One region of the Flavobacterium sp. GNP001 genome, then DNA from elsewhere that is predicted to be linked to it. Evidence: riboswitches for the same ligand, from Rfam matches in the RefSeq annotation. Region 1 holds a riboswitch; each other region holds the start of a gene.

Region 1 (10,923 bases):
CTACTTCTAACGGGAATACGGTAACTAATAATAATACCGTAATTGCTTTTCAAAAGCAAGCGCCAGCATCGTTCAATCAGAGTTTGAATATGTTTTATACGCAAAATCCAAAGTCAACTTGGGTGTTAGAAATGCAACATCAATATGAGGATGAAGATCCTTTTTACAATCCACAACTTTCGGTAAATCCATACCAAAATGCAAATTCAACAAACCCGAACGATCCAAGTGCGGTTTTTGTAAATGAAAATGCCCTAAACATACAGCAATCTCGTTTCGTAAAAACGAATAAGTTAGATGCAAAAGTTGACTATTTTTATCAAATTTCTAACAAAAGTATCTTGAATGTAACTGCTGGAAATACGAATGCTTACCAATCGTACAATTCGAGTATTTTGCAAATTCTTCAAGATAATTCAGTAAATCCAGTGGAGCAAGCAGCTTATAATAATGATGTGCGTTACCTATTTAATGATGCTTTTATAGGTTTGCATTATAAGTTTATCAAAGGCAGGTTTACTTTTAATCCTGGTTTTTCTTTACACCAATACAACACTTCAAACGAGCAATTTGCATCGCCATTCAAACTTAATTTCACTAGATTATTGCCTGATATGTTTGCACGTTGGGATTTGAAGAAATCAGAAAATGTAACCTACAATTTTAACATGCGTAACGGCTTTAATGATGTAAATGCTTTGGTTGAAGGATTTATTTTTACCAATTTTAACAGCTTGTCACGAGGAAATGCGCAATTAGAAAATTCATTAGTTACGAGTCACCGTTTGAATTATTCGAAGTACAACTTGTATAATTTTACTACGATTTTTGCAAACATCAGTTATACAACTACCAAAGATCCAGTGGTTAATGGAGTTTCTTTCCAAAGTATTTATTCTACTTCGGACCGTTTGAATTTAGATGCTGAGAATGAAAATTTAAACGGAAATTTGTTTTACTCTAAAAGCTTCAAAAAGTATTATAAAGTTACTGCTGGAGCCAATGCAGGATGGAATCGCAATTTTGTATTAAATAGAAGAGTCCAAGGCGGAGTGACTCAAGAATTTATTCAAGGAATCGAGAATGTAAATCATGCGTACAACCTGGCTTTTGCAACGCAATTCAAAAAATATCCAAACGTAGATTTGGGTTACCGCGTGAATTTTTCAGAGCAAGCAGCTAATAAATTCACCACACAAACTCCAACAGTAAAGTTGAATTATTATTTCTTGAATGGATTGAATGTTAATTGGGACTACGCCTTTAACCGATTTAAAAATGAAACTAATGGTGTATCAAACGATTTTGAAATCATGACTGCTAGTTTGAACTACATCAAGAAAGATGCAAAGTTTGAATACCGCATTCAGGCGAATAACCTTTTGAACACCCGTTCAAGATTGAACAACTCATTTAGTGTAAATGGTTTTAATGCCAATGAAAATATCATCTTACCTCGATTTGTAACTTTCATAGTGAAGTACAATTTGTAAACTTCATTTAGCTTAAAAAGCAAAGGGGATTTAGCAACAACTAAATCCCCTTTTTTTATTAACTATGCTTTGAATTTTTTACAATCCAAAAGCAGTTTTTACTTGATCTACAAAATCTAATTTTTCCCAAGTAAACAATTCTACTTCAACGGTTTTTGTTAATCCACCAGGAGCAGAGAAAGTCTTAGTTACGGTTTCAGGAGTACGTCCCATGTGCCCGTATGCAGCAGTTTCACTATAAATTGGGTTTCTTAATTTCAATCGTTGTTCGATGAAGTACGGACGCATGTCAAAAATAGCTTCTACTTTTTTAGCGATTTCACCGTTAGTCAAATTCACTTTTGCAGTTCCATAAGTTTCGATGAAAATCCCCATCGGTTTAGCCACACCAATTGCGTATGAAACTTGTACCAAAATCTCATCAGCAACACCCGCTGCAACTAAGTTTTTGGCAATATGACGAGTAGCATAAGCAGCAGAACGGTCTACTTTACTTGGGTCTTTTCCAGAGAAAGCACCACCACCGTGAGCTCCTTTTCCTCCGTAAGTATCTACAATGATTTTTCTTCCTGTAAGTCCAGTATCTCCGTGAGGTCCTCCAATTACGAATTTCCCTGTTGGGTTGATGTGGTACTGAATGGCATCGTTAAATAAATGAGCATGTTCAGGATTTTTAGCAATAATTCTAGGAATCAATATTTCGATAATGTCTTTTTTGATTTTAGCAAGCATAGCAGCTTCTTCATCAAAATCATCGTGTTGCGTAGAGATAACAATCGCATCAATACGAGTTGGTTTGTTATCGTCGCTGTATTCTAAAGTTACTTGTGATTTAGCATCAGGACGTAAATAGGTGATTTCGTTATTCTCACGACGTAAAACAGCTAATTCTTGCAATAATTTGTGTGACAAATCAAGTGCCAATGGCATGTAATTTTCAGTCTCGTTAGTTGCATAACCAAACATCATTCCTTGGTCACCAGCGCCTTGCTCTTCTTTGCTTGCTCTGTCAACACCTTGATTAATATCAGCAGATTGTTCGTGAATAGCCGAAAGAATACCGCATGAATTAGCTTCAAACATGTACTCACTTTTTGTATAACCAATTTTTCGAATGACTTCGCGTGCGATATTTTGCACATCTAAGTATGTATTTGATTTAACTTCTCCGGCCAAAATAACTTGACCAGTAGTTACTAAAGTTTCACAAGCTACTTTTGATTCAGCATCAAATGCTAGAAAGTTATCAATTAATGCGTCTGAAATTTGATCTGCAATTTTGTCTGGATGTCCTTCGCTCACAGATTCTGACGTAAATAAATAGGCCATAAGTTTTATTATTTTATAAAATTAAGCGAGAAAAAATAATTGCTGAAAAGGTCTAAAGGAGAGTTCCTGCTTTAGCATTTTTTTACTGAAAATTATTCAGTATTCACAATGAATTTATTTCATTATGAAGAGGTTGCAATCAGTTCAAATTTTTCCTCTTGTATTTGGGTGCAAAGGTATGAAACCATTTTGAATTGCAAATTAAACTTAACTTTTTTTTGCCGATAAAAAATCGGCCCTTTTAATATGTTTTTTGAAAATAATTTGAATTAATTCCTTGACGCTCTTGTTTTTGTCATAATTAAGTTGCATATTTGACTTTCAAATCAAAACAAAATGAAAATTTCAATCTGCTTTTCGCATAAAGTCGCACAGGAAAATTCCTGAGGGATGCTTATAGCATAATTTTAATTTAAAATTATATACTAAAGCTTCCTGAACAAGGAAGCTTTTTTTTTGAGAAATTCGAATATCACACAAACAATAGATGAATCAATACGTTTTAAATAATTACATAAAACAGTCAGTCCAAATTTCGATGCATTGCGTTGCAAAAGCCGCATTTGGCACTCCCTATTCGTGAATCCCAAGGATAATAATAAGTACAAACTACTTAAAACCCTTTTGGATTTACATCTAAAAGGGTTTTTTGCTTTAAGAAATTTATGAACAGAAAAACAAGAGTAACATTTTAACAACCAATAGTATGAAAACAAAAAGAAGTTTATCAGATCCGTTTCGTTTTTTACGAAAGTTCAATTTTCGAAACAAGAAAATCAAAGCAGTTGAAGCTGTAAATGTTTTAATTCACCCACGATTTGAGTTCGTAACTAATGATGCAATTGCTCAAAAGTTAGTCCCAAATTCATTACTTTTTTTAATGTATTCTCAAGAGAATGAAGAGTTATTTATTTAAGGCAATAGCTTTTCAGGTTAAAAATATTTGTAACCCAGTAATTAAAAAGGTTGTTTTGGCAAGGTAAAAAAATGGTTTTGTTCTAAGTTACCTTGTCAGGACTTCCTATGTTTTTAATGTTTGTACCAAAGTAATTTACTTTGCGACGTACAAAAATCGATTGCGTATTTAAATTTGGTGGTTACCGAAATTAATCTTTAATTTGCACTCACAAAGTTCACAACAGTATTGAAATGTTATAAAGAAAGGCAGAGGGATTAGACCCGATGAAGCCTTAGCAACCCTTCGATTTATCGAAGAAGGTGCTGCATTCTACCACGCCCATCGTGGAAAGATAACACTAAGAATTTGTCTAGATAACACCTAGCTTTCTTTCTAATATTTCCAAACACAAGTCCTAATTATAACAGATTTGAAATTGGAAAATAAACCAACAACTATTACTTTACACAATTTCACCACGGAGTCAGGTGCAATTTATGTTGCTCTAAACTTAAGTTATCAAGCTTTTGGATTGCCTTTGCATACAGCTCCCCTTGTTTTGGTCAATCATGCGCTAACCGGAAATTCACAGGTGGTGGGCGATAACGGTTGGTGGAATGACCTAATTGGCGCTAACAAAACTATCGATACTACCAAATATACCGTACTTGCTTTTAACGTTCCTGGAAATGGATTTGATGGCGCTATAATTGAAAATCATCTTGATTTTACAGCAAGAGACATCGCTAGAATTTTTATTGAAGGGATTCGTTTTCTTAAAATAGAACGACTTTATGCTATTATTGGAGGTTCTGTAGGTGGTGGAATTGCCTGGGAAATGGCCGCATTAGAACCAACAATAACCCAAAAATTAATTCCTATTGCAACCGATTGGAAAGCGACAGACTGGCTTATTGCCAATTGTTTTTTGCAAGAACAAATTCTGAATAATTCGTCTAAACCCATTCAAGATGCCCGCGCACACGCGATGTTGTGTTACCGAACTCCAGAATCATTTACGGCAAAATTTCAGCGAACCACTAATGAGGAGTTAGCCATTTTTAATGTTGAAAGTTGGTTGTTGCATCACGGCGAAAAATTGCAACAGCGTTTTCAATTGGCATCCTATAAAATGATGAATCAATTACTGAAAACTATTGATGTCACTCGCAATCGGTCATCATTTGAAGATACAATCGAAGCTGTAACGGCAGAAATTCATATCATCGCAATCAATTCGGATTTGTTTTTTACAGCCAATGAAAACAAAATCACTTTTGAGCAACTACAAAAATTAAATAAAAACGTCAGTTATCAAGAAATAGTTTCCATTCACGGACACGATGCTTTTTTGATAGAATACAAACAATTACACAATTTGCTTCAAGATTTATTCTAAGCTACAAACACACAACACAATGAAAATATTAAAATTTGGAGGTAAATCGTTATCAAATGGTGACGGATTAAATAAGGTGGTTGCCATAATAACAGACAAAGTAAAGCAAGGCGAAGAAATTGCAGTTGTGGTTTCGGCACGTGGTAACGCAACAGATGAATTGGAACAAATTTTAACCATTGCTTCTCAAAACGGAGATTACAAGCCACTTTTTGAAGATTTTAAAAAATACCAGCAAGATGTTTATCATGCTGTTGATTTGTCTGAGGAGTTTACTATTTTAGAAAAATTGTTTGAAGGTGTAAGTCTGATTGGCGATTACAGTAAAAAAATTAAAGACCAAATTTTGTCTAAAGGCGAATTGCTTTCGGCAAAATTACTTACGGCAATCTTGATAGAAAAAGGAATCCATGCTCGTTTTACCGATACGCGTGAATTGATAAAAACCGATGCTAAATTTGGTGATGCACAACCCTTAGAACAACTTTCGAAGAAAAATGTAGTTGCTTTTTTTAAGCAAAACACGGAAAATACGGTTAATATAATCACGGGTTTTATAGGTTCTACGACCAATAATGATACTACAACTTTAGGTAGAAACGGGAGTAATTACACCGCTTCGTTGATTGCCAATTATTTAAATGCCGAAGAATTACAAAATTACACACACGTTGACGGAATTTATACTGCCAATCCTGATTTAGTTGTCGATGCTAAGAAAATTGATCATCTATCGTTTAATGAGGCGAATGAGATTGCTAATTTTGGAGCTACTATTTTGCACGCCAAAACCATCATTCCGTTATTAGAAAAAAACATTCCGCTACGTATTTTAAATACTTTCAATCATGAAAATAAAGGCACTTTAATTACTTCGAATTCTAACAAGGAGGGAATTAAAACGCTTTCGGTTCTTGAAAATGTGGCTTTGGTCAATCTGGAAGGAAGAGGTTTGCTTGGTAAAACAGGTGTCGATGCTCGAATTTTTAGAGTAATGGGCGACAATAATATCAGTGTAAGTATCATTTCGCAAGGTTCATCAGAGCGTGGAATAGGTTTGGTTGTGGCTGCTGACAAAGCTACTACTGCCATGATTGAATTGGAAAAGGAATTCGAAAATGATTTCTATTCGAAAGATGTCAATAAAATAACTGTGGCTGATGATGTTGCTGTCATCTCTATTATCGGGCAGGATTTAAGTACGTTTCACAAGCCTTACACCGCATTAATCAAGAATAAAATTGTTCCGATTCTCTTCAATAATACGGTGACTGGTAAGAATGTGAGTTTGGTTGTTAAAAAATCACAATTGCACAAAGCCTTAAATGTGATTCACGGAGAGATTTTTGGCGTAGCCAAGAAAATAAATATTGCTGTTTTTGGTCACGGTTTGGTGGGCGGTACCTTGATTAATCAAATTTTAGAATCGGCAGCAGCCATCGAAAAAAGAAAAGATATCAAATTGAATGTATTTGCCATTGCCAATTCTAAGAATGTGCTTTTGAATAAAAACGGCGTGACACCTAACTGGAAAAACGAAATTCAAACCAACGGATTCTCGTATAAAATTGATGATGTGATTGCCTACGCAAATGAGCATCATTTAGAGAATTTGATAGCGATCGATAACACGGCAAGTGCTGATTTTGTTTCGAATTATATTTCGTTAGTAGAAAATAGTTTCGATTTGATTTCGTCAAACAAAGTAGCCAATACTTTAAGTTATAGTTTTTATAAAAAATTACGAAAAGTTCTGGCGGAAAACCAAAAGACCTACCTTTATGAAACCAATGTTGGAGCAGGATTGCCGTTGATTGATACTATTAAATTGTTGCACCTTTCTGGTGAAAACATCACAAAGATTAAAGGAGTTTTCTCGGGAACATTGAGTTATTTGTTCAATAATTTTTCGGCCAAAGACGTGCCGTTTAGCGAAATTTTAAAAGAAGCCATCGATAATGGATATACCGAGCCAGATCCAAGAGAGGATTTATGCGGAAATGATGTAGGACGAAAATTATTGATTTTGGCTAGAGAATTAGACTTGCAAAATGAGTTTGAAGAAATTGCGATTCAAAATTTAATTCCAGAACATTTGCGTAGCGGAGATGTAGGAGAGTTTTTGAATAAATTGACGGAGTTCGATCCTATTTATGCAAAAATAAAAGTCGATCAAAAGCCCAATCACGTGTTGCGTTATATAGGAGAATTATCGGGAGATTTGCAAAATGACAAAGGAAATCTAGAAGTGAAATTAGTTTCGGTGCCATCAGATACGGCTTTGGGCGGATTGAAAGGTTCAGATTCTTTCTTCGAAATTTACACTGAATCGTACGGAGACAGACCAATTGTAATTCAAGGAGCTGGCGCAGGATCAGCAGTAACGGCAAGAGGTGTTTTTGGTGATATTCTAAGGTTGTCTGATAAGGGGTAATTGAAGTGAAAAGTGAAAAGTGAAAAGTGAAAAGTGAACAGTTTTCAGGAATCATAATTTAAATATAAAAATAGTTGTATCCGCGTGAGAGAATCCGCGTTATCAGCGTTCAAAAAATATAGCAATGAAAATAACATTAAACAGAGTAAACGACAATTTCCATTTCGAATTAAAGAACGAAAGAGGGCATATAGTAAACGTAGACAGCCGACCTGAATACGGAGGAAATGATATGGGTGCCAGTCCGATGGAATTAGTATTGATGGGAGTTGCGGGGTGTAGCGCCATTGATATGATTTCGATTTTGAAAAAACAACGTCAAGAAATCACGTCTTTCAAAGCTGAGGTTGAAGGCGAACGCGTACAAGTTGGAGAAGCAAAACCTTTTAAAAACATCCATGTGGTGTTTTATTTAGAAGGTGATATCAAGGAAGACAAAGCAGCAAAAGCCGCGCAACTTTCTTTTGAAAAATACTGTTCAGTTTCTAAAACATTAGAACCAACAGCGACCATACATTACAAAGTAGTTTTGAACGGAGTCGAATTGACGTAAAGTTAAATTTATAGAGTTTTAAAACTTTAATTTTAAATAATAAAGAGTTTTTAGAAATAAAAATTAATCTTAGTGAATCTTGGTGATTCCTTCGTGAATCTTTGTGAAACAACTCTTTGAAATATAAAAACAATGAACGAACAAGAATTTGGTTTCGAAACCCAAGCCATACGCAATCAGTTAGAAAGAACACAATATTTAGAGCATTCTGTGCCGTTGTACCTCACGTCTAGTTTTGTATTTGAAGATGCCGAAGACATGCGTGCTTCATTTGCAGAGGAAAAAGACAGGAATATTTACAGCCGTTACAGCAATCCAAATAATAACGAATTTATTAGCAAAGTGTGCGCTATGGAAGGTGCCGCTGCTGGTTTTGCCTTTTCATCAGGTATGGCCGCGGTGTATTCTACTATGGCTGCTCTATTAAGTTCAGGGGATCATATTGTCTCTTCGAGCAGTGTTTTTGGTGCCACGCATTCGTTGTTTATTAATTATTTTCCAAAATGGAATATACAAACCTCGTATTTTGACATCAATCAACCCGAGACTATTGAAGGTTTGATTACGCCTGATACAAAAATTCTTTTTGCAGAGTCACCAACAAATCCCGCTGTTGATATCATTGATTTGGAATTGCTTGGAAATATTGCCAAAAAGCATAATTTAATTTTAATTATTGACAACTGTTTTGCAACGCCTTATTTGCAGCAACCAATCAAATGGGGAGCGAATTTAGTGGTGCATTCCGCTACCAAATTAATGGATGGTCAAGGTCGCGTTTTGGGCGGAATAACCGTTGGGGATGCTGATCTGATTCAGAAAATCTATTTGTTTTCCCGACTTACAGGACCTTCTTTATCGCCTTTTAATGCGTGGGTATTGTCTAAAAGTTTAGAAACATTAGCCATTCGATTGGATAGACATTGCGAAAATGCCTTGAAAGTAGCAGAGTTTTTGGAGAACCATCCGCAGGTGAATAAAGTGAAATATCCTTTTTTGAAATCGCATCCTCAATATGAAATTGCGCAAAAGCAAATGAAGTTAGGCGGAAATATTGTTGCTTTTGAAATCAAAGGAGGATTAGAAGCCGGAAGAGCTTTCTTAGACAAAATAAAATTGTGTTCGCTTTCACCAAATTTAGGAGACACCAGAACTATTGTTACGCATCCAGCCTCTACAACGCACAGTAAATTATCTGTCGAAGAACGTTTGGCGGTGAGTATTACCGATGGATTAGTACGTGTTTCTGTTGGTTTAGAAACCGTAAAGGATCTAATTGCCGATTTGGAGCAGGCGCTTTCGTAACGGATAGATTTGGGATTAACGATTTTAGATTGTAGTTTTGGTTCAAACAATGCAATGTTTCATGCTTGCGAATCTTTTTTATACAATTCTAAAACAGTAAAATGCTCTCAAAAAAAACAAAATACGGTATAAAAGCTTTGACCTTTTTGGCGCGCCGAGAAGACCAAACTCCTGTTGCGATTGCGGATATTGCCAAATCTGAAAATATCTCACTCAAATTTTTAGAGAGTATTTTATTGTTGTTGCGCCATTCTGGTTTTCTGGGAGCCAAAAAAGGAAAGGGCGGCGGTTATTATTTGATAAAAGAACCGAAGGACATCAGCATGGCCAAAGTATATCGCATTCTGGAAGGGCCAATCGCCTTATTGCCGTGTGCCAGTCATAATTTTTATGAGCCTTGTGACGATTGTACCGATGAAGCCACTTGTGCAGTTCGTAAATTAATGACAGAGGTGCGTGATAATACGCTTATGGTTTTGGAAAATAATAGTTTAGCAGATATTGCATTTTAAGTTTTAATTAGAAATAATGTTTTGTAATTAAAGTAAATATATTATTTTTGCACAATAATCTAGTAACCCGATGGGGTAATAGTTTTAAATTAAATTTTGTTGAATTGAAAGGAATGGATAAAGAATTAGAAGTGAATAATAATACTGAAAGCCCTACGATAAGTTTTGTAGAACGATTATGGGTACTTGTTCCTGCAATTCTGTTGATAGGATTATTGGTGACATTAGCGTACAACCACCATGATGAATTTTCAGTGAACGGTTTGATAGCCGGCTTTGATCAAGAGTTTTTAATTTTTTTCTGCATTGGAGTATTTGCACAATTAGTTGATGGAACGTTAGGAATGGGTTATGGAGCAACTTCAACTTCATTCTTATTAGCGTACGGAATTCCGCCTGCCATCAGTAGTACAGGTGTTCACGTGGCAGAAATGTTCACTACAGGAGCTTCGGCAATTTCACACCATCGTTTTGGAAATATCAACAAAAAACTAGTAAGACATTTGTTAATTCCAGGTGTTTTGGGTTCTGTTACTGGAGCCTATTTGTTGTCGGATGTAATTGATGGTGAAGTAATAAAACCATTTATTGCTTTGTACATGATTGGGTTGGCAGTGATCATTATTAGGAAAGCATTAAAAAAGAATCTAGTAAAAAAGAAAACTAAGAAATTAGGTGTATTGGCAACTTTTGGAGGTTTTATGGATGCTGTAGGAGGCGGAGGATGGGGACCGATAGTGACTTCTACTTTATTAGGAAATGGAAGAAATCCAAGATACACAATTGGCTCGGTGAACGCAGCAGAGTTTGCAGTAGCTTTTTCAAGTGGATTAACATTTATGTTTTTTGGAGGTATTCAAGGATGGCAAGTAATTATTGGATTGATTTTAGGAGGCGTAATGGCAGCTCCATTAGCCGCATTTTTAGTGAATAAGATTCCAAGGAAATCAATGATGATATTAGTAGGTGTTTTAATTATTCTTTTGAGTTTAAAAACCTT
Region 2 (10,923 bases), on a different contig from region 1:
TTCGATTCCTACTTGTCTAATATCCGCATTATTTTTACATTGATCAACAGCATTAATTAAATCTTCGGGTAAGTCGATTCGGAAAATTTGTGGCAATACCTGTAAGTGTCTTTGTACTGCAATTGGTTTAATTCCCGGGATAATAGGAACGGTAATTCCCATTTCTCTGGCTTTAGCAACAAATTCAAAGTATTTAGCATTATCAAAAAACATTTGCGTCACCACATAATCAGCACCTGCATCTACTTTTTCTTTCAATCTTTTCAAATCGGAAATTAAAGATGGAGATTCCAAATGTTTCTCCGGGTATCCCGCAACTCCAATACAAAAATTGGCTTTGTTATCAACATCCATCACATCATGCAAGTACTTCCCGCAATTCAGTTGGTTAATTTGTTTTACCAAATCAACAGCAAAATCATTTCCTCCTTGTTTAGGAACAAAAGACTGCTCGTCCTTCATCGCATCGCCACGCAAAGCCATCACATTATCAATTCCCAAATAATGACAATCGACTAATAAATATTCGGTTTCTTCTTTTGTATAAAACGACCGCAAAGCACATGAGGAACTGTATCTACATTGTACTTATGCTTGATTGAAGCGCAAATTCCAAGCGTTCACAGGACGCATTCTGGTAAGTTTTTTTTCCAATAATCCATTGCCTTTATCAACATAAATAAACTCTTCGCGAGAAGTGGTTACGTCGATAAATGGCGGTTTGAACTCCATTAACGGATCAATATTATCGTATAATTCCTGAATGCTTTTGCCTTTTTGAGGCGGAATAATTTCAAAAGAGAATAAAGTTTCTCCTTTAGCTGCTTCTATATGCTGTGTTACTTTCATTTTCTTTAGTTTGAAGTTTAAGGTTTAAGGTTTAAGGTTCTCTCGAACAACTTTAAACTTTAAACTTTAAACAAAATTTCAACTTTAAACTATTTCTAATCCGCAATATTCGGGTTCAACCATTTCATGGCTACTTCAGTTGAAACGCTTCTTCGTTTAGCGTAATCAATAACTTGGTCTTCCTTTATTTTTCCAAGTCCAAAATACTTACTTTCCGGGTTTCCAAAATAATATCCAGAAACCGATGAGGCTGGCCACATAGCCATACTCTCCGTCAAAGTCACTCCTATTTCTTGTTCTACATTTAGTAATTTCCAAATCGTTGGCTTTTCTAAATGGTCAGGACAAGCCGGATAACCCGGTGCTGGACGAATTCCTTTATAAACCTCTTCAATCATAGCCTCGGTAGTTAAATTTTCATCAGCAGCGTATCCCCATATTTCCTTTCGGATTTTTTCGTGAAGGTATTGGCGAAAGCTTCTGCAAAACGATCCGCCAATGCTTTCACCATAATCGAATTATAATCGTCCAAATCTCTTTCAAATTCAGCCGCCCATTCATCAACCCCAAAACCGGTCGTTACACAAAACGCACCCATATAATCCGTTTTACCACTATCTTTCGGAGCAATAAAATCCGACAATGCGATATTTGGAGCACCTTTAGTTTTTTGTGATTGCTGACGCAACGTCAAGAATGTCTGCAATGGTTTTCCGTTTTCATCACTCAATTCAATATCATCGTCGTTGACTTGATTCGCCGGAAAAATTCCGTAAATTCCTTTGGCTGTCAATTTCTTTTCTTTCAAAATAACTTCCAACATTTCTTGTGCATCTGCAAAAACAGAAGTTGCTTGCTCTCCTACTACCTCATCTGTTAAAATCGCCGGGTATTTCCCGAACAATTCCCATGTTCTGAAAAATGGTGTCCAGTCAATATAAGGAACCAAAACATCCAAATCGACTTCGATAGTTTGTTCTCCAATTACATTGGGTTTTACAGGAGTAAAATTCTCCCAATCCAACTGTAATTTATTTTTTCGGGCTTGCTCAATGGTTAGGAAATTTTTATCACGCGAACGATTTAAAAATGTTTCTCTAAACGCATCATATTCTGCTCTAATATCGCTTGCGTATATCTTTCTGTCCTTATTTAATAAACTTCCAGCCACCGTCACGGCTCTCGAAGCATCGTTTACGTGTATTACTGTTTCTCTATATTGAGGTGCAATTTTCACCGCAGTATGTGCTCTAGAAGTCGTTGCTCCACCAATCATTACTGGGATTTTCAGCCCTCGTCTATCTAATTCTTTGGCGAGATAAACCATTTCATCAAGTGATGGCGTGATTAATCCGCTTAATCCAATAATATCTACGTTGTGCTCAATAGCAGCTGCAATAATTTTTTCAGGTGGTACCATTACGCCCAAATCTACTATCTCATAATTATTACAGGCCAGCACCACGCTAACAATATTTTTACCAATATCGTGTACATCGCCTTTTACAGTTGCCATCAGGATTTTTCCATTTCCTTTTTTGTCACCCGCTTGTTTGCTAGCTTCAATGTAAGGCAACAAATAGGCCACCGCTTTTTTCATTACCCGCGCTGATTTCACTACTTGTGGCAAAAACATTTTACCGGAACCAAACAAATCACCTACAACATTCATTCCTGTCATCAAGTTAATTTCGATAACTTCAATAGGTTTTGTAGCTGCCAATCGTGCTTCTTCAACATCTAGTTCTATAAAGGCATCGACCCCTTTTACAAGTGAGTGGGTAATTCGTTCTTGAACGGTTCCCGAACGCCATTCTTGAACTGCTTTTTCATTATTCTTTACATCTCCTTTTACATTCTCTGCAAAATCCAATAATCTTTCGGTTGCATCATCACGACGGTTTAGGATTACATCCTCAACGTGTTCTAATAAATCCTTTGGAATTTCGTCGTAAATAGAAAGCATCTCAGGATTTACTATTCCCATCGTCATTCCGTTTTGAATAGCGTGGTACAAGAAAACGGAGTGCATCGCTTCCCGAACGGTATCATTTCCTCTAAACGAAAACGAAACATTACTTACTCCACCACTAATGTGTGCATCTAGCAAATTTTCTCGAACCCATTTGGTTCCTCTAAAGAAATCCAATGCGTTCAAGCGGTGTTCTTCCATTCCAGTTGCCACTGGGAATATATTTAAATCGAAAATGATGTCTTGCGGAGGAAAACCAACTTTGTTTACCAAAATATCATACGCAAACGCTGGCAAATTTCTATTCGGCGTTCGTAATTGTCAGCTTGACCTACCTCATCAAAAGCCATAATAATAGCCGCAGCTCCATAACGCTTAATCAATTTAGCGTGATGAATAAATTGTTCTTCTCCTTCCTTTAAAGAAATAGAGTTTACGACACTCTTTCCTTGAACTACTTTTAATCCTGCTTCTATAATATCCCATTTCGAGCTGTCAATCATGATTGGCACTCTGGAAATATCTGGTTCGGCAGCAATTAAATTCAGGAATTTTGTCATGGCATATTCACCATCCAGCATTCCTTCATCCATATTAATATCGATGATTTGTGCGCCACCTTCTACTTGCTCTTTAGCAATACTGAGTGCTTCTTCGTATTTTTCTTCCTTGATTAATCGAAGGAATTTTCTAGAACCTGTAACATTCGTTCGTTCACCAATATTCACAAAAACGCTTTCCGGCGTAATGATTAAAGGCTCTAATCCCGATAATACAAGGTTTTTTCTAGTTTCTGCTTGTGCCATTTTTTATTTTTTTGTGCCTCAAACCCAATAATTACAATGAATTCGTGGCTATAATTCAGACGCGGTAAAGCGCATCTTTACGTTTACATCGTTGCTGTTGATACTCTTGGTTTATAATCCTTCGCAATATCAGCAATCAACTTGATATGTTCTGGCGTTGTTCCGCAACAACCACCTATGATATTGACTAAATTATCGTCTAAATATTCTTTGATGAAAGCTTGCATTTGCTCTGGTGTTTCATCGTACTCTCCAAAAGCATTTGGCAATCCTGCATTAGGATGCGCCGACACATTGAACGAAGTGTTTTGTGATAAAGTTTGCAAATAAGGCTTCAACAAATCAGCTCCCAAGGCACAATTGAAACCAACACTTAGCAATGGAATGTGAGAAACCGAAACTAAAAAAGCTTCTACGGTTTGCCCTGAAAGTGTTCTTCCTGAAGCATCCGTAATGGTTCCTGAAACCATGAATTGGAATATCAATATTGCGTTCGTCTTTTACTTCTTCAATAGCAAAAAGTGCTGCTTTAGCATTTAACGTGTCGAAAATAGTTTCTACTAACAACAAATCACTTCCTCCGTCAATCAAAGCTTCAACTTGTTGTTTGTAAGCAATGCGCAAATCATCGAAAGTTACGGCTCTGTATCCCGGATCATTTACATCTGGTGACATGCTTGCCGTTCTGTTTGTTGGTCCTATTGACCCGGCTACAAAACGAGGTTTGTCTGGATTTTTGGCTGTGAATTCATCGGCTACTTCACGGGCAATTCGTGCCGATTCGTAGTTGAGTTCATACACCAAATCTTCAAGATGGTAATCTGCCATTCCGATAGTCGTTCCTGAGAACGTATTGGTTTCTACAATATCAGCTCCTGCTTCAAAATAAGCTGCGTGAACTGCTTTGATAGCTTGTGGTTGCGTTAGTGACAATAAATCGTTATTCCCTTTTAAGGAATGCGGAAAATCTTTGAAACGTTCTCCTCGAAAATCTTCTTCAGAAAAATTGTAGCGTTGCAACATGGTTCCCATAGCTCCATCGAGTATGAGTATGTTTTTTTTAATGGCTTCTTGAATACTTGACATTTCTTTTTATTTCTTGTAAATCTCGATAAGTATCGGATTCACACTTTTGATTAATAATTACAAAAGTTCACTATTTAAGCTCTTTAGCCCCGATTACAGTGAAAATCCTTTTACTTTTTTTGTTAAAAAAGTAAAAGATTGCAACGGAAAGCGGGAACGGTATTGGCAAAAAAACGCCAATTGTTCGCTCCTGATACTGAAATTAATTCAGTAGGCTAAATATCGATATGTTGTCAAGAAAAGGTTTGAGAAATACTAAGTGAGTATTCGTGTGTTATCTATCTTAGATACTGAAACTGGTTCAGCATAAAGTAGAATGTAGCACCTTCTTTAAAGATAAAGGGTTGCTAAGGTTTCATTGGGTCTTTCCCTCCGCCTTTCGTGATAACTTTCAATAAATATATGAACAGTGCAAAGTAAAGACATAGCGCTAATACTTGCAAGTATTAGCGCTATATTTTTTAACTAGTTTGTACTAAGTTGTTAAACTATGGCTTTCACCACGGCTTTTGGAGCTTCTTTACGAGTTCCGTCAAATCCGTCAACACCTGAAACTGTAGTATATTTCAATACATATTTCTTACCTGGATTGATGATTTGGTAGGCTGCCTGACACATTAATGTGGCTTCGTGGAATCCACAAAGAATTAATTTTAGTTTCCCTGGATAGGTATTTACGTCACCAATGGCAAAAATTCCTGTAATGTTCGTTTGGTAATCCAAAGCATTATTTACTTTGATGGCATTTTTTTCAATGTCTAATCCCCAGTCTCCAATAGGACCTAATTTTGGTGTTAATCCAAAAAGCGGAATAAAATAATCCGTAGCAATAGTTCTGTGCGCTCCATTTTCTTCAATATCAATTGATTCTAAATGCTCGGCACCGTTTAAACCAACTACTTCTGCCGGTGTAATCATTTTTATTTTTCCTGAGTTCTTCAATTCCTGTACTTTTTCTACAGAGTCTAAAGCGCCTCTAAATTCGTTTCTACGGTGAATCAAAGTTACCTCAGAAGCAACATTCGACAAGAAAATACTCCAGTCCAAAGCAGAATCTCCTCCTCCGGCAATCACTACTCTTTTGTCTCTGAATTTTTCCGGGTTTTTAATAAAGTATTTAATTCCTTTGTCTTCGTAAAATTCAATGTCTTCGATTAATGGTTTTCTTGGTTCAAAACTTCCTAATCCTCCAGCAATAGCAATTACTGGCGCATGAAATCTTTTCCCTTTATTTGAAGTCACAATAAAACTTCCGTCTTCTTGTTTTTCAATTGTTTCAGCACGTTCTCCGAGTGTAAAACCTGGTTCGAATCGCTTGATTTGTTCCATTAGATTATCTACTAAATCTCCTGCTCAATACTTCCGGAAATCCCGGGATATCATAAATAGGTTTTTTTGGGTATAATTCAGATAATTGTCCACCTGCTTGTGGCAAAGCATCTAAAATATGACATTTCAGTTTTAACAATCCTGCTTCAAAAACTGCAAATAAACCTGTTGGTCCGGCTCCTATTATAAGTATGTCTGTTTTAACCATTTTTTTATTCTTTATATAATGTAATTGTGCTAAACTATTTTACTGCAAATTAACGATTGATTTTTACTATTTTAAATGATAAATATCAGTCGAATTCTTTGCTCTTTATTCTATTCTCTTGGCTCTTTATTCTTCAACGACTCGGTAATTTCATTCATCTTTTGAACTTTTTCTTCGAAATTTCCTTTCAGCGTTTTGCGATATTCATTCAGGTTTTCGACCATTTTATTGATATCGTCCGGAATGATTTCTTCAAAAAACTCCCGTAATCTTTTGGCAGTTGTTGGTGATTTTCCGTTAGTTGAAATAGCGATTTTAACATTTCCTTTAGTTACAATTCCGCCCAAATAATAATCACATAATGGCGGTGTATCAGCAATGTTGCAAATCAGAAATCTTTTTCGGGACAAATCGTATACTCTTTTATTTACTTTTAAATCATCTGTGCAGGCAATTACCATGTGGCGTTTGCGAAGCATCCAGCGATTGAACTTTTTATGGGTTAATTGCACCGAAGGATGTTTTGCAGCCAAGCTTTCCAGTTCTGGTAAAAACTTTGGGGCAACTACCTCAACATTCGCATTCGGACTCGATTTCAACATGAAAGATAATTTTTCTAAACCCACATTTCCTCCACCTACAATAAGTACATTGAGGTTGTGTAATTTTAAAAATATTGGATATAATTCGTTCCTTTCCAATGTTATTGTATTTCTTTTGATATGAATTCTTCGTAAAACCCTTTCAATTTATTGCTTTCTTTGACTACTTCTCCAATCACAATAATGGCTGGTGAACTTAATTTGTTTTCTATTACCACTTCTTGGATTGTGTCAATCGTTCCAACTCCAATTTTTTCTTGTGGAGTAGTTCCGTTTTGAATAATCGCAACGGGAGTTTCTCCTTTGGATTCCTTTTGGAATAATGAAACAATTTGTGATAATTCTACTCATTCCCATCAAAATAACAACAGTTGCCGATGATTGCGCTGCTAAAGCCACATCATTTGACAATTTTCTATCAGAGGTTGTACCTGTAATTACCCAAAAACTTTCCGAAACACCTCTTTTTGTCAAAGAAATTCCTTGATAAGCGGGAACTGCTATCGATGATGAAATTCCGGGTACTACAAATGTAGGGATTCCAAAACTTTCTGCGAATTCTATTTCTTCGCTTCCTCGACCAAAAATAAATGGATCGCCACCTTTTAATCGAACGACATTTCCATAGGTAAGCGCATTATCAACAATCAACTGATTGATTTGGTCTTGTGTATATTCATGACAGCCTTTTCGTTTGCCTACAAATATTTTGATGGCATTTTTTGGTGCATGAATCATTATTTCATCATTGGCCAGCGCATCATACAAAACCACATTTGCTTCAGCAAGTGCTTTTACTCCTTTTAGAGTAAGCAAATCCGGATCGCCATGGACCAGCGCCTACTAAAGTTACTTTGGGTTGTACTATATTATGCATTAGCTAAATCTTTTGCTCTGTATTTTTCTACGTTTTCAAAAAAGGCAACTCCTTCTTGAATGTATTTTTGTGCAAATTCTGCAGAAGGCTCATTCGCTCTGATTTGGTATACTAAATCTTTGAACGTTGAGTTCAACTCGATTTTATTGCTTTCGATGAAAACCGTGTCAAACAAATCGATGATTCCTGCATGGTGATTTGTTTTTTGGTTTTCAGCAAGTAACAATGCTTTAGCTCCATTTACAAATCCTGCGTATGCCAAATAAATTGCATCAGCCCATTTTCCTTCATCAAAAGCTTCTTGTGCGAAAGTCATTTTATCTTTAGCTTCTAATATCAAAGTAGCTACTAAATCAATTACAACTCCAGCACATTCTCCTACTCCAACTGCCTTTACGTAGTTATCAGCATTTCCCCAATCTACAAAATCAGCTTCGGTAAGATTAGTCAAATCGGCTAATGGTTTCAAAAATTCGTAGAAGTATTTTTCTCCTTTGGCATCATAATAATTCAAAAATGATTGTCCGTTTCCGTTCGCTTCAAAATCATTTAAGATGAAACGTAATGCATCAGGTCCTCTTCTACTTGGAATTTTGATTACTTTGTCAGAAAATCTTCCGTTTCCGTTTCCTAAATTTCCTCCGCCTAATAACACTTGAAGTGCTGGCGCCACTAATTTCCCTGAATTGATTGACATTCCTTGGAAACCAATTTCGGCCATATTGTGTTGTCCACAAGCATTCATACAACCACTGATTTTAATCGTGATTTCCTGATTGTTGCTGTATTGTGGATATTCCGTTTCTAAAACTCTTTCTAATTCTACTGCGATTCCGGTGCTGCTTGCAATTCCTAAATTACAGGTGTCTGTTCCCGGACAAGCTGTAATATCTGAAATGGTATTGTAACCCAAAGCCACAAAATCTAATTTGGCTAATTCTTGGTAGAAAAACGGTAGGTTTTCTTCTTTTACGTGACGAATTAAAATATCCTGTCTCAAAGAAAAACGCAATTCATTAGCCGCATAATTTTTGATTAATTTTGCCAATGCTCTAGCTTTATCTGTATAAAAATCACCCAATAAAACTTTGATTCCAATCGCTACATAACCCGCTTGTTTTTGCGCGATTACATTTGATTTTTTCCAAGCTTCGAAAGCTGCTGTGTCTTCGATTACTACTTTTGGTGCTTCCAATAAAGGAGCTGGAATTTCACCATCAAAAGCAGTTGTATCGATTTCAACTGTTTGGTAAGACAAGGCTTTTTTCTCTTCTTCCACTAATCGTAAAAACTCGTCTCTTCCCAAATCTTTGATTAGGAATTTCATACGCGCTTTCAAACGTTTTGCTCTTTCGCCATAGCGATCAAAAATTCTTAAAACACCTTCGGTTGTTGGGATAATTTGGTTTACCGGAATAAATTCAGAAAGCGATTCCGCATGACTTGGTTGAGAACCCAATCCTCCACCTAACATTACTTTGAATCGTGTTTCGCCATTTACAATTTTTGGAGATAGAACCTAAATCGTGCAAATAACTCAATCCTGTATCTTTATCTGAAGATGAAAATGACATTTTAAAGAATCTACGTCCCATTTCCTGACAATCCGGATTTCTCAAGAAAAACTGAAACATAGCGTGCGCATAAGGCGAAACATCAAAAGGCTCTTCTCCATCGATTCCCGCTGTTTCACTAGCTGTAATATTTCTAACGGTATTTCCACAAGCTTCACGAAGTGTAACATCATCTTTCTCCAGTTCAGCCCAAAGTTGTGGTGTTCTGTCCAAACTTACATAGTGAATCTGGATATCCTGACGCGTTGTAATGTGTAAACGTCCTGTTGAATATTCATCAGAAACTTTAGTAATACGCAACAATTGTTCGCTGGTCACTTTACCAAAAGGCAATTTGATACGAATCATTTGTACGCCTTCCTGACGCTGACACGTACACTTCCTCTCGCCAAACGAAGGCTACGGAAACGCTCATCATCAATTTTCCCGTCACGGAATAAAGCAATTTTTCTTTCTAAATCGATAATGTCTTTTTGGACAATCGGATCTTCTATTTCGGTTCTAAAACTTTCCATCTTTTCTTGACTTTTGTAGGCTATTGGATATTAATTATGTTTGGATTTTATTTTTGGCTTAAGCCAAAAACTAACGAATAAATCCAACTCCCGCTGTGGTATTAGTAGCAACATCTATTAAAATAAAAGCGCCGTTTGATTTGTTGTCGTTGTAGGCATCAAAATACAAGGCTTTACTCAATTTAATATTTACTTCACCAATTTCATTAATGCTCAATTGAGTCGCTGGTGTAACTCCAGAATAATCGGTTGCGATTACGTTTTTTACGCTTTCAATTTTCGCCAAAACTCTGTTCGTATTGTGTTGTACCAAATATTTTGTACCTGGAACTAACTTTTTGCTGTCCATCCAACAAATCGTTGTATTGATATCTTTTTCAATTTTAGGCAACTCATTCGATTTTACAATCATGTCACCTCTTGTTACATTGATATCATTTTCCAGTTCTAAAGTAATCGAGGAACCTGCTGTAGCTTCATCAAATTGTTTGTCAAAAAAGTGAATATTAGTCACTTTAGATTCTGTTAAAGAAGGAAGAACGGTTACCGCATCGCCCACTTTAATATTATTACCGTATAATTTTCCGGCATACCCCTCTGAAGTCATGATACTCTTCTGTTTTTGGTCTAATAACCGTTTGAACCGGGAAACGTGCTTTTCCTGTTTCAAAAACATTTTAACAACCGGTCTTCGCCCGAAAAAAATACTCTCTATGAAAGAGTATATCGAAAACCGAAAGTTTTATTATGATGGCAGACACAATAATTTGGTTGACAATTACAAGCTCCAAGATTCATTATTTAATAAATATGTAATATACTTTGTTAATGATAATGAGTTTATACAACCCAGATATTTAGAATATAAGTCCTATTATCCACGACGTAATAAAAAAGGAGACTGGATTGCAAATCCAAACGAAAAAAAGGATACTTTATATTTCAATTTAGACAATGAGTATGTATACCCTTCAAAATACAATAAAACTGCTTTTTTAATTCAAGACTGCATTTCGTTGGGTGGCGGAACATTTTGTTTTGAACAGAAGCAAACAATAAAAGATATTAAACCTCTAACTATCCTTGATCTTAAAAAATATATTCG
Region 3 (10,923 bases), 1.2 Mb from region 1:
AAACAATGGTTAAACAGAAGACCATCAAAACAGAAATCTCATTAACAGGAGTTGGCTTACATACTGGTAAAGAAGTAAAAATGACTTTTAAACCTGCTCCAGTGAATAATGGTTTTACTTTTGTTCGAATAGATCTTGAAGGACAACCCGTTATTGAAGCAGATGCTAATTTTGTAGTAAATACACAAAGAGGTACCAATCTAGAAAAGCGCGGCGTACAAATTCAGACTCCTGAACATGTTTTAGCAGCTTTAATTGGTTGTGATTTAGATAACGTAATTATTGAATTGAATGCTTCTGAACTTCCAATCATGGATGGTTCATCGAAATATTTTGTTGAAGCTTTAGAACAAGCGGGTTTTGAAGAGCAAAACGCAAACCGTAACGTTTATGTGGTAAAAGAAGTTATTTCATTTACGGATGAGGCGACTGGCAGCGAAATATTAGTAATGCCTAGCGACCAATATTGTGTTACTGCAATGGTAGATTTTGGTACCAAAATTCTTGGAACTCAAAACGCCAATATGAAAAGCATTTCAGAGTTTAAATCTGAAATTGCTGATTCACGAACTTTCAGTTTTTTACATGAACTAGAATCTCTTTTAGAACATGGATTGATAAAAGGGGGTGATTTAAACAACGCTATTGTTTATGTTGATAAAGAAATATCTGCAGCAACAATGGAGAATTTAAAACGTGCTTTTGGTAAAGATGAAATTTCAGTAAAACCAAATGGTATTTTAGACAACCTTACTTTGCACTATCCAAATGAAGCAGCACGTCATAAATTGCTGGATGTAGTTGGTGATTTAGCTTTGATAGGAACTCGCATTCAAGGAAAAGTAATTGCAAACAAGCCAGGGCATTTTGTAAACACGCAGTTTGCTAAAAAAATGGCAAAGATTATCAAAATAGAGCAGCGTAATTACGTACCAGTTTATGATTTGAATCAAGAGCCCTTGATGGATATTCATAAAATCATGGCTGTATTGCCACACCGTCCACCATTTTTATTGATTGATCGAATTATTGAAATGTCTGAAAGTCATGTGGTTGGAATGAAGAATGTAACTATGAATGAAAATTTCTTCGTAGGACATTTTCCAGAAGCTCCAGTTATGCCAGGAGTTCTTATTGTAGAAGCTATGGCGCAAACAGGCGGAATTTTGGTTTTAAGTACTGTTCCTGATCCAGAAAATTACTTGACCTATTTCATGAAAATTGATAATGTGAAGTTCAAACATAAAGTTTTACCCGGCGATACATTAATCTTTAAGTGTGATTTGATTACACCAATCAGAAGAGGTATTTGCCACATGCAAGCCAATGCTTATGCTAATGGAAAATTAGTAGCTGAAGCAGAATTAATGGCGCAAATTGCAAAAAAACAATAATTTTTTTGTTGATTTGGTTAATCGTTTTTCGGTTAATCGATTAAACAGGTAAACGATTAAATAAAGATTATGAATCAACCACTAGCTTACGTTCACCCTGGTGCTAAAATTGCCAAGAATGTTGTTATAGAGCCTTTTACCACCATACACAACAATGTAGTTATTGGTGATGGAACATGGATTGGATCGAATGTGACCATCATGGAAGGAGCCCGCATCGGAAAAAATTGTAATATTTTTCCAGGCGCAGTTATATCGGCAGTGCCGCAAGATTTAAAGTTTGGAGGCGAAGATTCTCTTGTAATTATTGGTGACAATTGTACTATCAGAGAGTGCGTTACAATAAACAGAGGTACAATTGCTTCAGGACAAACTGTTATTGGAGACAATTGCTTGATTATGGCTACCGCGCACATCGCACACGATTGCCATGTTGGAAATAATGCCATTATTGTAAACGGTGTTTTATTAGGTGGTCACGTGACCATTGGTAATTACGCTATTATTGGAGGTTTATCAGCTGTTCATCAGTTTATCAGCGTGGGTGATCATGCTATGATTTCTGGTGGATCATTGTTGAGAAAAGATGTTCCGCCTTACACAAAAGCAGCTAAAGAGCCGCTTTCCTATGTTGGTATAAATTCTGTTGGTTTAAGAAGACGTGGATTTACCTCTGAAAAAATCAGAGAAATTCAAGAAATCTACCGTATTTTGTATCAAAAGAATTATAATGTAACACAAGCATTAGGAATCATTGAGGCAGAAATGGAAGCGACGCCAGAACGCGATGAAATCATTGATTTTATTCGAAATTCATCACGAGGAGTAATGAAAGGCTACTCAGGAAATTATTAAAAATTAGAAACAAATATAAACCGCTGTTATATTCAAAATAATAGCTAAACATACCAAAATGGCAACTACATCAGATATTAAAAACGGATTGTGCATTAAATACAACAACGATATTTATAAAATTATCGAATTCTTACACGTAAAACCGGGTAAAGGTCCTGCTTTTGTGAGAACTAAATTAAGAAGTTTGACTAACGGAAAAGTATTAGATAACACTTTTTCTGCAGGGCATAAAATTGACGAAGTTCGTGTAGAAAATCATAAATTTCAATTTTTGTATCCAGAGGGAGAGCAGTTTCACTTCATGAATACAGAGACTTTTGAGCAAATTTCCTTGAACAAAAACATTTTAGATTCACCAGATTTATTAAAAGAGGGCGAAAATGTAATGGTAAGTATTAATACAGAAACTGATTTACCGTTATCTGTTGATATGCCAGCATCAGTTGTTTTAGAAGTTACTTACGCAGAGCCAGGAATCAAAGGAAATACAGCAACTAACGCCACTAAATCTGCAACTGTAGAAACAGGCGCTACTGTAAATGTACCTTTGTTTATCAACGAAGGAGACAAAATTAAAATTGAGACTGCTACAGGTTCTTACATGGAGCGTGTAAAAGAGTAATTAATTTAGGTTTTCTATTTTCGTGAATTCTTTTTATGATTCACTAAAATTGAAAACCTAATTTGCTTTTTATTAAAGATATATTAGATGAAATTCGAAAAAGTTTACGCTTTACAAGAAATAGCTGCAATAATTGGTTGTGAGTTTATTGGTGACGCCAATTTTCCGGTACAAGGTATGAATGAAATTCATGTTGTTACACCTGGTGATATTGTATTTGTGGATCATCCAAAATACTATGACAAGGCTTTGCAATCGGCCGCTACAATTGTTCTAATTAATAAAAAAGTAGACTGTCCGGAGGGCAAAGCACTTTTGCTTTCTGATGATCCTTTTCGAGATTTTAATGTATTGACAAAGTATTTTAAGCCTTTTCAAGCAACTAATTCTGCTATTGCTTCTTCTGCAAAAATTGGAGAAGGGACTGTAATTCAGCCAAATTGTTTCATAGGGAATCAAGTTATAATTGGTAAAAATTGTTTGATTCATCCCAACGTTACTATTTATGATCACACTGTGATCGGTGATAATGTAATCATTCATGCAGGTTCCATTTTAGGAGCAGACGCTTTTTATTACAAAAAACGTGCAGAAGGTTTTGACCAGTTAATATCGGGAGGTCGCGTAGTTATTGAGGATAATGTTGGTATCGGCGCTTTATGTACCATTGATAAAGGTGTTACTGGCGATACAACTATTGGTGCAGGGACTAAGTTAGACAACCAAGTACACGTTGGACACGATACTGTTATTGGTAAAAAATGTTTGATTGCCTCGCAAACCGGAATTGCAGGTTGTGTTATAATTGAAGACGAAGTTACTATTTGGGGACAAGTTGGTACTACTAGCGGCATTACTATTGGCGCTAAGGCGGTAATTATGGGACAAACGGGAGTTACCAAATCAGTTGAAGGTGGAAGGTCCTATTTTGGTACTCCGATAGAAGAATCCCGAGAAAAATTGAAACAATTAGCTCATATTAAAAAGATTCCAGAAATTTTAAACAAACTAAAATAATATGTCTGTAAAAGAGATAGTTCAAAAGTTTTATAAGTCGGATGCCTTAATTGATAGCGCGGTCATTAAAGATTTTCTTCACCCAGAAGTGGTAGTGGAGTGGAATAGTAGTAAAGGTTTTGTTGAGTTAGATTACAATGCACTAGTGCAATTATCCGATGAATTAAGTAAAGCTTATGTGCGTTCAAAGGTACGCATTAGCCATATTTTGTCTGAGAATGATTTGGTGTCATTACGCTACTCACATTTTGTAAAAACTATTGAAAATCCCAGAGAAGAGATGTTACTAGCTCATTTTAATGTTATTTGGCAAATAAAAGATAATAAACTTTTTCGAGGCTATCAAATGAGTCAATTATCATAATTAAATGCAATTGGCTTGCCATACATTTAAGTACCCAAAAGAGGTAATTTTATTCAAAATTGTTTCGATCGGTTGGTTTATTGGTAAAATTATCTCATTCAAAGTTTGGATCTCGGATCGATATTTTCCTGTAATTCCTGTATTTAACTTTTTACAGTTTTCGAATCAAGTCCACTTCATTACATTTTTTATTTCCTTACTACTTATTGGAGGCCTTTTCTTTTATCCTTTAAAAAGACACTTGGTATTAGCTGTCATTGTTTTAGAGATTGCATCTTGTCTTTTAGATTATATGCGATGGCAGCCTTGGGAATATCAATATCTTTTAACCTTGATTTTTTTTCTGTTTTCAAGAAATAGCAAACATTTTCTATCATTGGTGGGGTTGTTAATTGCCGTAACTTATGTTTTCAGTGGCCTTCATAAGTTTAGTGGAAGTTTTCTATATATTTTTTGGGATAGTATTATTTTGAGAAAAATCGTGCATATTTCAGATGGATTGATAAAGAATCCTTTTGTACATTATTTCGGATTGATTTTCCCTGCCATGGAAATATTTATTGGAGTTGGTATTTTATTTTTTCGGAATAAAAAAAACTGTGCGATTCTCGCAATTTTAATGCATTTGCTCATATTATTGCTTTTTGGACCATTAGGATTGAATTACAACATAATAATAGTTCCATGGAACTTGGTTATGTTAGGGTTAGTTCTGATTCTTTTTTATCACGAGGGATTCTCAAATATTACATTATTATTCTTTAACAATATTCGTAATATAAGCGTTTTAGTGGTTATTGTATTGATGCCAATTTTGTCTTTTTTTGGACATTGGGATGATTATCTTTCTTTTAATTTATATTCTGGAAATACAAAAACACTTTCAATTTGTGTAGATAAAATTCAAGAATACCCTGAATTGGAGAAAAGGAGATCAAAATTAAAAAACGATATCTTTTGCAATGGTAGTTACCTTATTAATACCAACACCTGGGCTTTAGAGGAATTAAAAGTACCCGTTTACCCCGAGGAGAGAGTGTTTAAAATTATGAAAGATCGATTCAATCAGAAATACCCAAATATTAAAAATATATTTGTTTACTATAATTATCCCTACCAAAATAAAAACATCAATGAAGTGAAATAAAATTCTCTTGAGATTTTTATTGCTTTTGTTTTAAACTTTGCCCCTAAAAACCTATTTTTGCCTAACGATTTTAAAAACTACATAAAAAATATATCATGAGTGTTTTAGTTAATAAAGATTCCAAAATAATTGTTCAAGGTTTTACAGGAAGCGAAGGTACTTTCCACGCTTCTCAAATGATTGAATACGGTACAAACGTTGTAGGTGGTGTTACTCCAGGAAAAGGTGGAACAAGTCATTTAGATCGTCCGGTATTTAATACTGTAAAAGATGCTGTTGATCAAGCAGGTGCTGATACAAGTATCATTTTTGTACCACCAGCTTTTGCTGCTGATGCTATTATGGAAGCTGCTGATGCTGGTATTAAAGTAATTATTGCAATTACTGAAGGAATTCCAGTTGCAGATATGATTAAAGCTAATGCTTATGTAAAAGAAAGAAATGCAAGATTAATTGGTCCAAACTGTCCAGGTGTAATCACCCCAGGTGAAGCTAAAGTTGGTATCATGCCAGGTTTTGTATTCAAAAAAGGTACAGTTGGTATTGTTTCTAAATCAGGTACTTTAACTTATGAAGCAGCTGACCAAGTTGTAAAACAAGGATTAGGAATTACTACTGCAATTGGTATTGGTGGAGATCCAATTATTGGAACCACTACAAAAGAAGCAGTTGAATTGTTAATGAATGATCCTGAGACAGAATTAATCATTATGATTGGTGAAATTGGTGGTCAATTAGAAGCTGATGCTGCTAAATGGATAAAAGCTGACGGTAACCGCAAACCAGTTGTTGGATTCATTGCTGGAGAAACAGCTCCTGCAGGAAGAACAATGGGTCACGCTGGTGCAATTGTTGGAGGATCTGACGATACAGCTGCTGCTAAAAAACAAATCATGAGAGACAATGGAATTCACGTTGTTGATTCACCAGCTGAAATTGGTAAAAAAGTAAAAGAAATTTTAGGATAATCACCTGAAATTTAAATATTAAAAAGCCTCACATTTTGTGGGGCTTTTTTTGTTGTAAATTGAATTAAAGAAATATCTTTGCACTTTATTTAAAAAATCTTGCATCCAAGTTTTTATTTTAATAAAAAACAAAACATACGAATAGTTTTCAGTGAGCCTCACGATGTTGTGAGGTCTTTTTTTGTGAAAATCTATTCCATTAAAAATAACATATATGTACAAAGAATTAGAAAAATTCACGGTTACCAATCAATTTTTATTTAATGTTGATGATAGTTTAGAGCAAGTTTGTAATGCTTCTGAAGGATCTGGCGTGTTTTTAGTTTACGCAGTAGGTGACGAGAAAGAATTAATTATGGTTGGTTCTACGGGGACTGTTCAAAATAACGGCGCTTTGAAAATAAAAAATGGCGGTTTATTCGATAAAATTGTCGAAGGTCACCAATTTGCAAAAACAGGAAGAAAATATTCTTGGCCAGCTCAAATGAAAAAAGAAGCTATATCTGCTCTTGAAGTAGTTTGGTATGAGACTTTTAATAATGAAGTGAAATCAATTCCAACTGCTGTAGAAGGTCAAGTTTTACAATCATTTTTGGATGAAAACGGAAGGCTGCCTAGATGGAATGTTGCTTTCTAATAAATTTAGCATTTTAGATTAAGTACAAACGCTACCTTTTTCGGGTAGCGTTTTTTTATTATCAAATTTTAAAGCATTTGTTTGCAAATATTGTAATAGATTGTGTATTTTTGCACCCGTTATCACGAATCCTGCAAAGGGATAGCAACCTGCAACAACAAGCAAGGTGCTAAAACGATAAGCCAAATCCTTTGGAAAAAATGTTGTTTACATTCCCAATACCAGCTTTGTTTTTCGTCATAACACTTAATTTAAAATTATTTTTATGACAAATTTTACTAAGGAATCCGGAAATCCGTATGCTTTGATTCCGCTATTTATTTTTATTTTTACTTTTTTGGGTGCTGGTATTTTACTAGACGATTTTTATGCATTTCCTTCACCAGTTGCCGTATTGGTAGGTATTATTGCCGCATTTATATTATTTAAAACATCAACTGACGATAAAGTAGATACTTTAATTGCTGGTTGTGGTGATAGTAAAATAATGACGATGTGCTTGATTTATTTGTTCGCTGGTGCTTTTGCCGTGGTGAGTAAAGCAATGGGTGGTGTAGATGCCGTAGTAAATTTAGGGATTAGTACTATTGATGTGGCTTATTTTCCGTTAGGGATTTTCTTGATAGCCTCGTTTTTATCTACTGCTACAGGAACTTCAGTTGGGGCTATTGTTGCAATTGGACCAATTGCGATATCGCTCGCTGATAAAAGTGGTGCTTCAATGCCATTAATAGCAGGTGCTTTACTAGGAGGTTCTATGCTTGGGGATAATTTATCAATGATTTCAGATACGACAATAGCTGCTACTCAATCTCTTGGTTGTGATTTGAAAGATAAATTTAAGATCAACTTGTTTATAGCACTTCCGGCAGCCATTGTAACTATTTTAATTTTCTTTTATTTGGGTTTTAATTCAGATGTTGTTGCTGTCGATATTGCTAAAAATGATTACTCTTTGTGGGCTATTTTGCCGTATGTTTTGGTAATCGTTCTTGCCGTTGTGGGTGTTAATGTATTTTATACATTATTGCTAGGGACTATAATTGCAGGTTTGATTGGTTTTTATAACGATTCATTTACGGTAATGGAGTTTACTCAGAAAATTTATGAGGGATTTACGAGTATGACCGATATCTTTTTACTTTCGATGCTAACAGGAGGATTAGCTGCTATGGTTGATAAAGCTGGAGGTATTACTTGGGTTTTAAACCAGATTAAAAAAAGAATTAAAAGTAAAAAATCAGCACAAACAGGTATTGGAGTTTTAGTAGGTTTTGCCAATCTAGCTATTGCTAACAATACCGTTTCAATTGTGATTACTGGGCCTATTGCAAAAGAAATTAATGATGAGTACGGATTGAGCGCTAAAAAGTCAGCTACTATTTTAGATATTTTTTCATGCGTCATTCAAGGAATATTGCCTTATGGAGCTCAAATTTTGTTGATACTGAGTTATGCCAATGGCAAATTAGATTTTCTTGATATTTTGAGTAATGCATGGTATCATTTTTTTTTACTTGTATTTACATTGATTGCTATTTATGCTGCTTTTTGGGATAAACTAGCCTACCGTTTTTTGAAGGTATAATTGTAAAAATTATTGTTCATAATCAAGCCTAAATTTTTTTTAAAAAAGGAAATAGTATATATTTGGCAAGTCGTTTTTAGCCCTGATAGCAACGGAAATCCTTTTGGGTACGCGATAGCGGACCTAAAAGATTGCAGTGAATAGCAGGAATAGCTTCGAATAAAAAATAACTAATTTTTGATTATGAAATTACTAGAAGGAAAAGTTGCCATTATAACAGGCGCAAGTCGCGGAATTGGAAAAGGAATTGCAGAAGTTTTTGCAAAACATGGCGCTAATGTTGCGTTTACATACAGTTCATCAGTAGAGTCGGCAATGGCCTTGGAGAACGAATTAAATGCATTGGGCATCAAGGCAAAAGGATACCAATCAAACGCAGCGGATTTTAATGAAGCGCAAACGTTTGTGGATGCAGTTTTGGCTGATTTTGGTACGGTTGACGTATTGATTAACAACGCAGGAATTACAAAAGATAATTTGTTGATGCGTATGTCTGAAGAGGATTTTGACAATGTTATGGATGTGAACTTGAAATCGGTTTTTAATATGACAAAAGCCATTCAACGTACCTTTTTAAAGCAACGCGCAGGATCAATTATTAATATGAGTTCTGTGGTTGGTGTGAAAGGAAATGCGGGACAAACGAACTATGCGGCTTCAAAAGCGGGTGTAATTGGTTTTTCGAAATCAGTTGCTTTAGAATTAGGATCAAGAAATATTCGTTGTAACGTAATTGCGCCTGGATTTATTGAAACTGAAATGACTGCAAAGTTAAACGAAGATGTAGTAAAAGGTTGGAGAGATGGAATTCCGTTAAAAAGAGGTGGCTCTACTGAAGATGTTGCAAACGCTTGTCTTTTCTTTGCATCGGATATGAGTGCTTATGTAACTGGTCAGGTACTTAATGTATGTGGCGGAATGTTGACTTAAAACGTCATTAAAAGTTTTAAAATTCAAAGATTGACTGAATTTTAAACTTTAAAACATACTATAAGCTGTAAATTCTTCAAATCTTTTAAAAAAGAATAAATGACAACAAACACAATACTATTGATACTTTTATCTTTGATACTTGCTGGGGTGTTGTCGTATTTACAGTATATTTTTAAAGCCAAAAATCAAACTAAAACAGTTTGGTTTTTGGCTTTTTTGCGTTTTTTATCGCTTTTTGGTATTTTATTGCTTTTGATAAATCCGATCGTAACTCGTAAAACCTTAGAGTTATTTAAAACTCCTTTGGCAATTGTGGCCGATAATTCGAGCTCGATTTCTTTTTTAGAAGCTACCAAACAAGTCAAAGGAACAATGCAAGCTTTGCAAGATAACGCAGCATTACAAGAAAAGTTTGAAATACAATCTTTTCAATTTTCTAATACAATGGAGCCTTTTAGTAAGCTAGATTTTAAAGGAAGCCAAAGTAATATAGATGTGGTTGCTAAAAACTTGAAGAGTAATTTTAAAAACAAAACTTTTGCTACCGTTTTGATTACTGATGGAAATCAGACTTCGGGAAGTGACTACGTATTTCAATTCGATCCGCAAAACAAAGTATATCCTGTAGCTGTTGGTGATACAACAACCTATTTGGATTTAAAAATTAGTCAATTGAATGCCAATAAGTATGCGTTTTACAAGAATAAATTTCCTGTAGAAGTGTTTTTGCAATATGCAGGAAAGCAAAATGTCACGGCTAGTTTCTCCATTTCGCAAGGGAATAATGTTGTAGTTAAACAAAGCGTTTCTTTTTCTGCTTCAAAAAATACTGCCACTTTGAACTTGCTTTTACCTGCAGATAAGGTGGGATTGCAGATGTATCAAGCCAAAATAAGTTCGAATTTAACTGAAAAAAATAAATACAATAACGTAAAGAATTTTGCAGTTGAAGTACAAGATCAAAAAACAGCGATAGCTATTGTATCGGCTATTGATCATCCGGATATTGGTGCTTTTAAAAGAGCAATTGAATCTAATGCACAGCGCAAAGTAACAGTAGTTAAACCTAATCAAATTAACAACTTACGCGATTATAATATTCTTATTTTTTATCAACCAACTGCTGCTTTTAAAAGTGTTTTTGAAGGTGCTAAAAATGCTAAGATTAGTAGTTTTGTAGTGACAGGGATGGCAACCGATTTTAACTTTTTGAATCAACAGCAAAATGATTTGAATTTTAAAATGAGTGGCCAAAGTGAAGATTATTTGAGCGTTTTGAATACTGATTTTAATTTATTTGCTACTGATGATATCGGTTTCGATGCGTTTCCTCCGTTACAAAATGCATTTGGTACCATAACACCTAAAGCGGGTCTTGAAATTTTACTTTCGTCA

What was found. A riboswitch is a leader RNA that binds a small molecule or an ion and turns the genes downstream of it on or off. The one in region 1 is predicted to bind S-adenosylmethionine.
Region 2: another riboswitch for S-adenosylmethionine. It lies ahead of ACXX8U_RS15115 (homocysteine S-methyltransferase family protein); the one in region 1 lies ahead of ACXX8U_RS01070 (alpha/beta fold hydrolase).
Region 3: another riboswitch for S-adenosylmethionine. It lies ahead of ACXX8U_RS06280 (Na+/H+ antiporter NhaC family protein); the one in region 1 lies ahead of ACXX8U_RS01070 (alpha/beta fold hydrolase).

The regions. Positions count from the first base shown of each region.
Region 1 is NZ_JBTGUX010000001.1:274,854-285,776, forward strand. It holds gene ACXX8U_RS01055 (carboxypeptidase regulatory-like domain-containing protein) at 1-1,493, shown strand, start outside; gene metK (methionine adenosyltransferase) at 1,572-2,822, opposite strand; gene ACXX8U_RS01065 (hypothetical protein) at 3,529-3,738, shown strand; SAM riboswitch class I at 3,972-4,079, shown strand; gene ACXX8U_RS01070 (alpha/beta fold hydrolase) at 4,157-5,119, shown strand; gene thrA (bifunctional aspartate kinase/homoserine dehydrogenase I) at 5,139-7,553, shown strand; gene ACXX8U_RS01080 (OsmC family protein) at 7,678-8,106, shown strand; gene ACXX8U_RS01085 (trans-sulfuration enzyme family protein) at 8,239-9,411, shown strand; gene ACXX8U_RS01090 (RrF2 family transcriptional regulator) at 9,513-9,923, shown strand; gene ACXX8U_RS01095 (sulfite exporter TauE/SafE family protein) at 9,971-10,923, shown strand, end outside.
Region 2 is NZ_JBTGUX010000014.1:8,575-19,497, forward strand. It holds partial or broken gene metF (methylenetetrahydrofolate reductase [NAD(P)H]) at 1-849, opposite strand, end outside; partial or broken gene ACXX8U_RS15105 (vitamin B12 dependent-methionine synthase activation domain-containing protein) at 945-3,118, opposite strand; gene ACXX8U_RS15110 (dihydropteroate synthase) at 3,088-3,627, opposite strand; partial or broken gene ACXX8U_RS15115 (homocysteine S-methyltransferase family protein) at 3,711-4,713, opposite strand; SAM riboswitch class I at 4,985-5,104, opposite strand; partial or broken gene ACXX8U_RS15120 (NAD(P)/FAD-dependent oxidoreductase) at 5,197-6,250, opposite strand; gene ACXX8U_RS15125 (precorrin-2 dehydrogenase/sirohydrochlorin ferrochelatase family protein) at 6,361-6,951, opposite strand; partial or broken gene cobA (uroporphyrinogen-III C-methyltransferase) at 6,954-7,729, opposite strand; partial or broken gene ACXX8U_RS15135 (ferredoxin-like domain-containing protein) at 7,722-9,818, opposite strand; partial or broken gene ACXX8U_RS15140 (elongation factor 1-alpha C-terminal domain-related protein) at 9,889-10,495, opposite strand; gene ACXX8U_RS15145 (hypothetical protein) at 10,532-10,923, shown strand, end outside.
Region 3 is NZ_JBTGUX010000001.1:1,474,440-1,485,362, reverse strand. It holds gene lpxD (UDP-3-O-(3-hydroxymyristoyl)glucosamine N-acyltransferase) at 1-13, shown strand, start outside; gene ACXX8U_RS06320 (bifunctional UDP-3-O-[3-hydroxymyristoyl] N-acetylglucosamine deacetylase/3-hydroxyacyl-ACP dehydratase) at 6-1,394, shown strand; gene lpxA (acyl-ACP--UDP-N-acetylglucosamine O-acyltransferase) at 1,464-2,249, shown strand; gene efp (elongation factor P) at 2,308-2,874, shown strand; gene ACXX8U_RS06305 (UDP-3-O-(3-hydroxymyristoyl)glucosamine N-acyltransferase) at 2,962-3,891, shown strand; gene ACXX8U_RS06300 (nuclear transport factor 2 family protein) at 3,893-4,255, shown strand; gene ACXX8U_RS06295 (hypothetical protein) at 4,497-5,402, shown strand; gene sucD (succinate--CoA ligase subunit alpha) at 5,498-6,370, shown strand; gene ACXX8U_RS06285 (hypothetical protein) at 6,585-7,007, shown strand; SAM-I-IV-variant riboswitch at 7,122-7,218, shown strand; gene ACXX8U_RS06280 (Na+/H+ antiporter NhaC family protein) at 7,273-8,595, shown strand; gene fabG (3-oxoacyl-[acyl-carrier-protein] reductase) at 8,779-9,525, shown strand; gene ACXX8U_RS06270 (hypothetical protein) at 9,625-10,923, shown strand, end outside.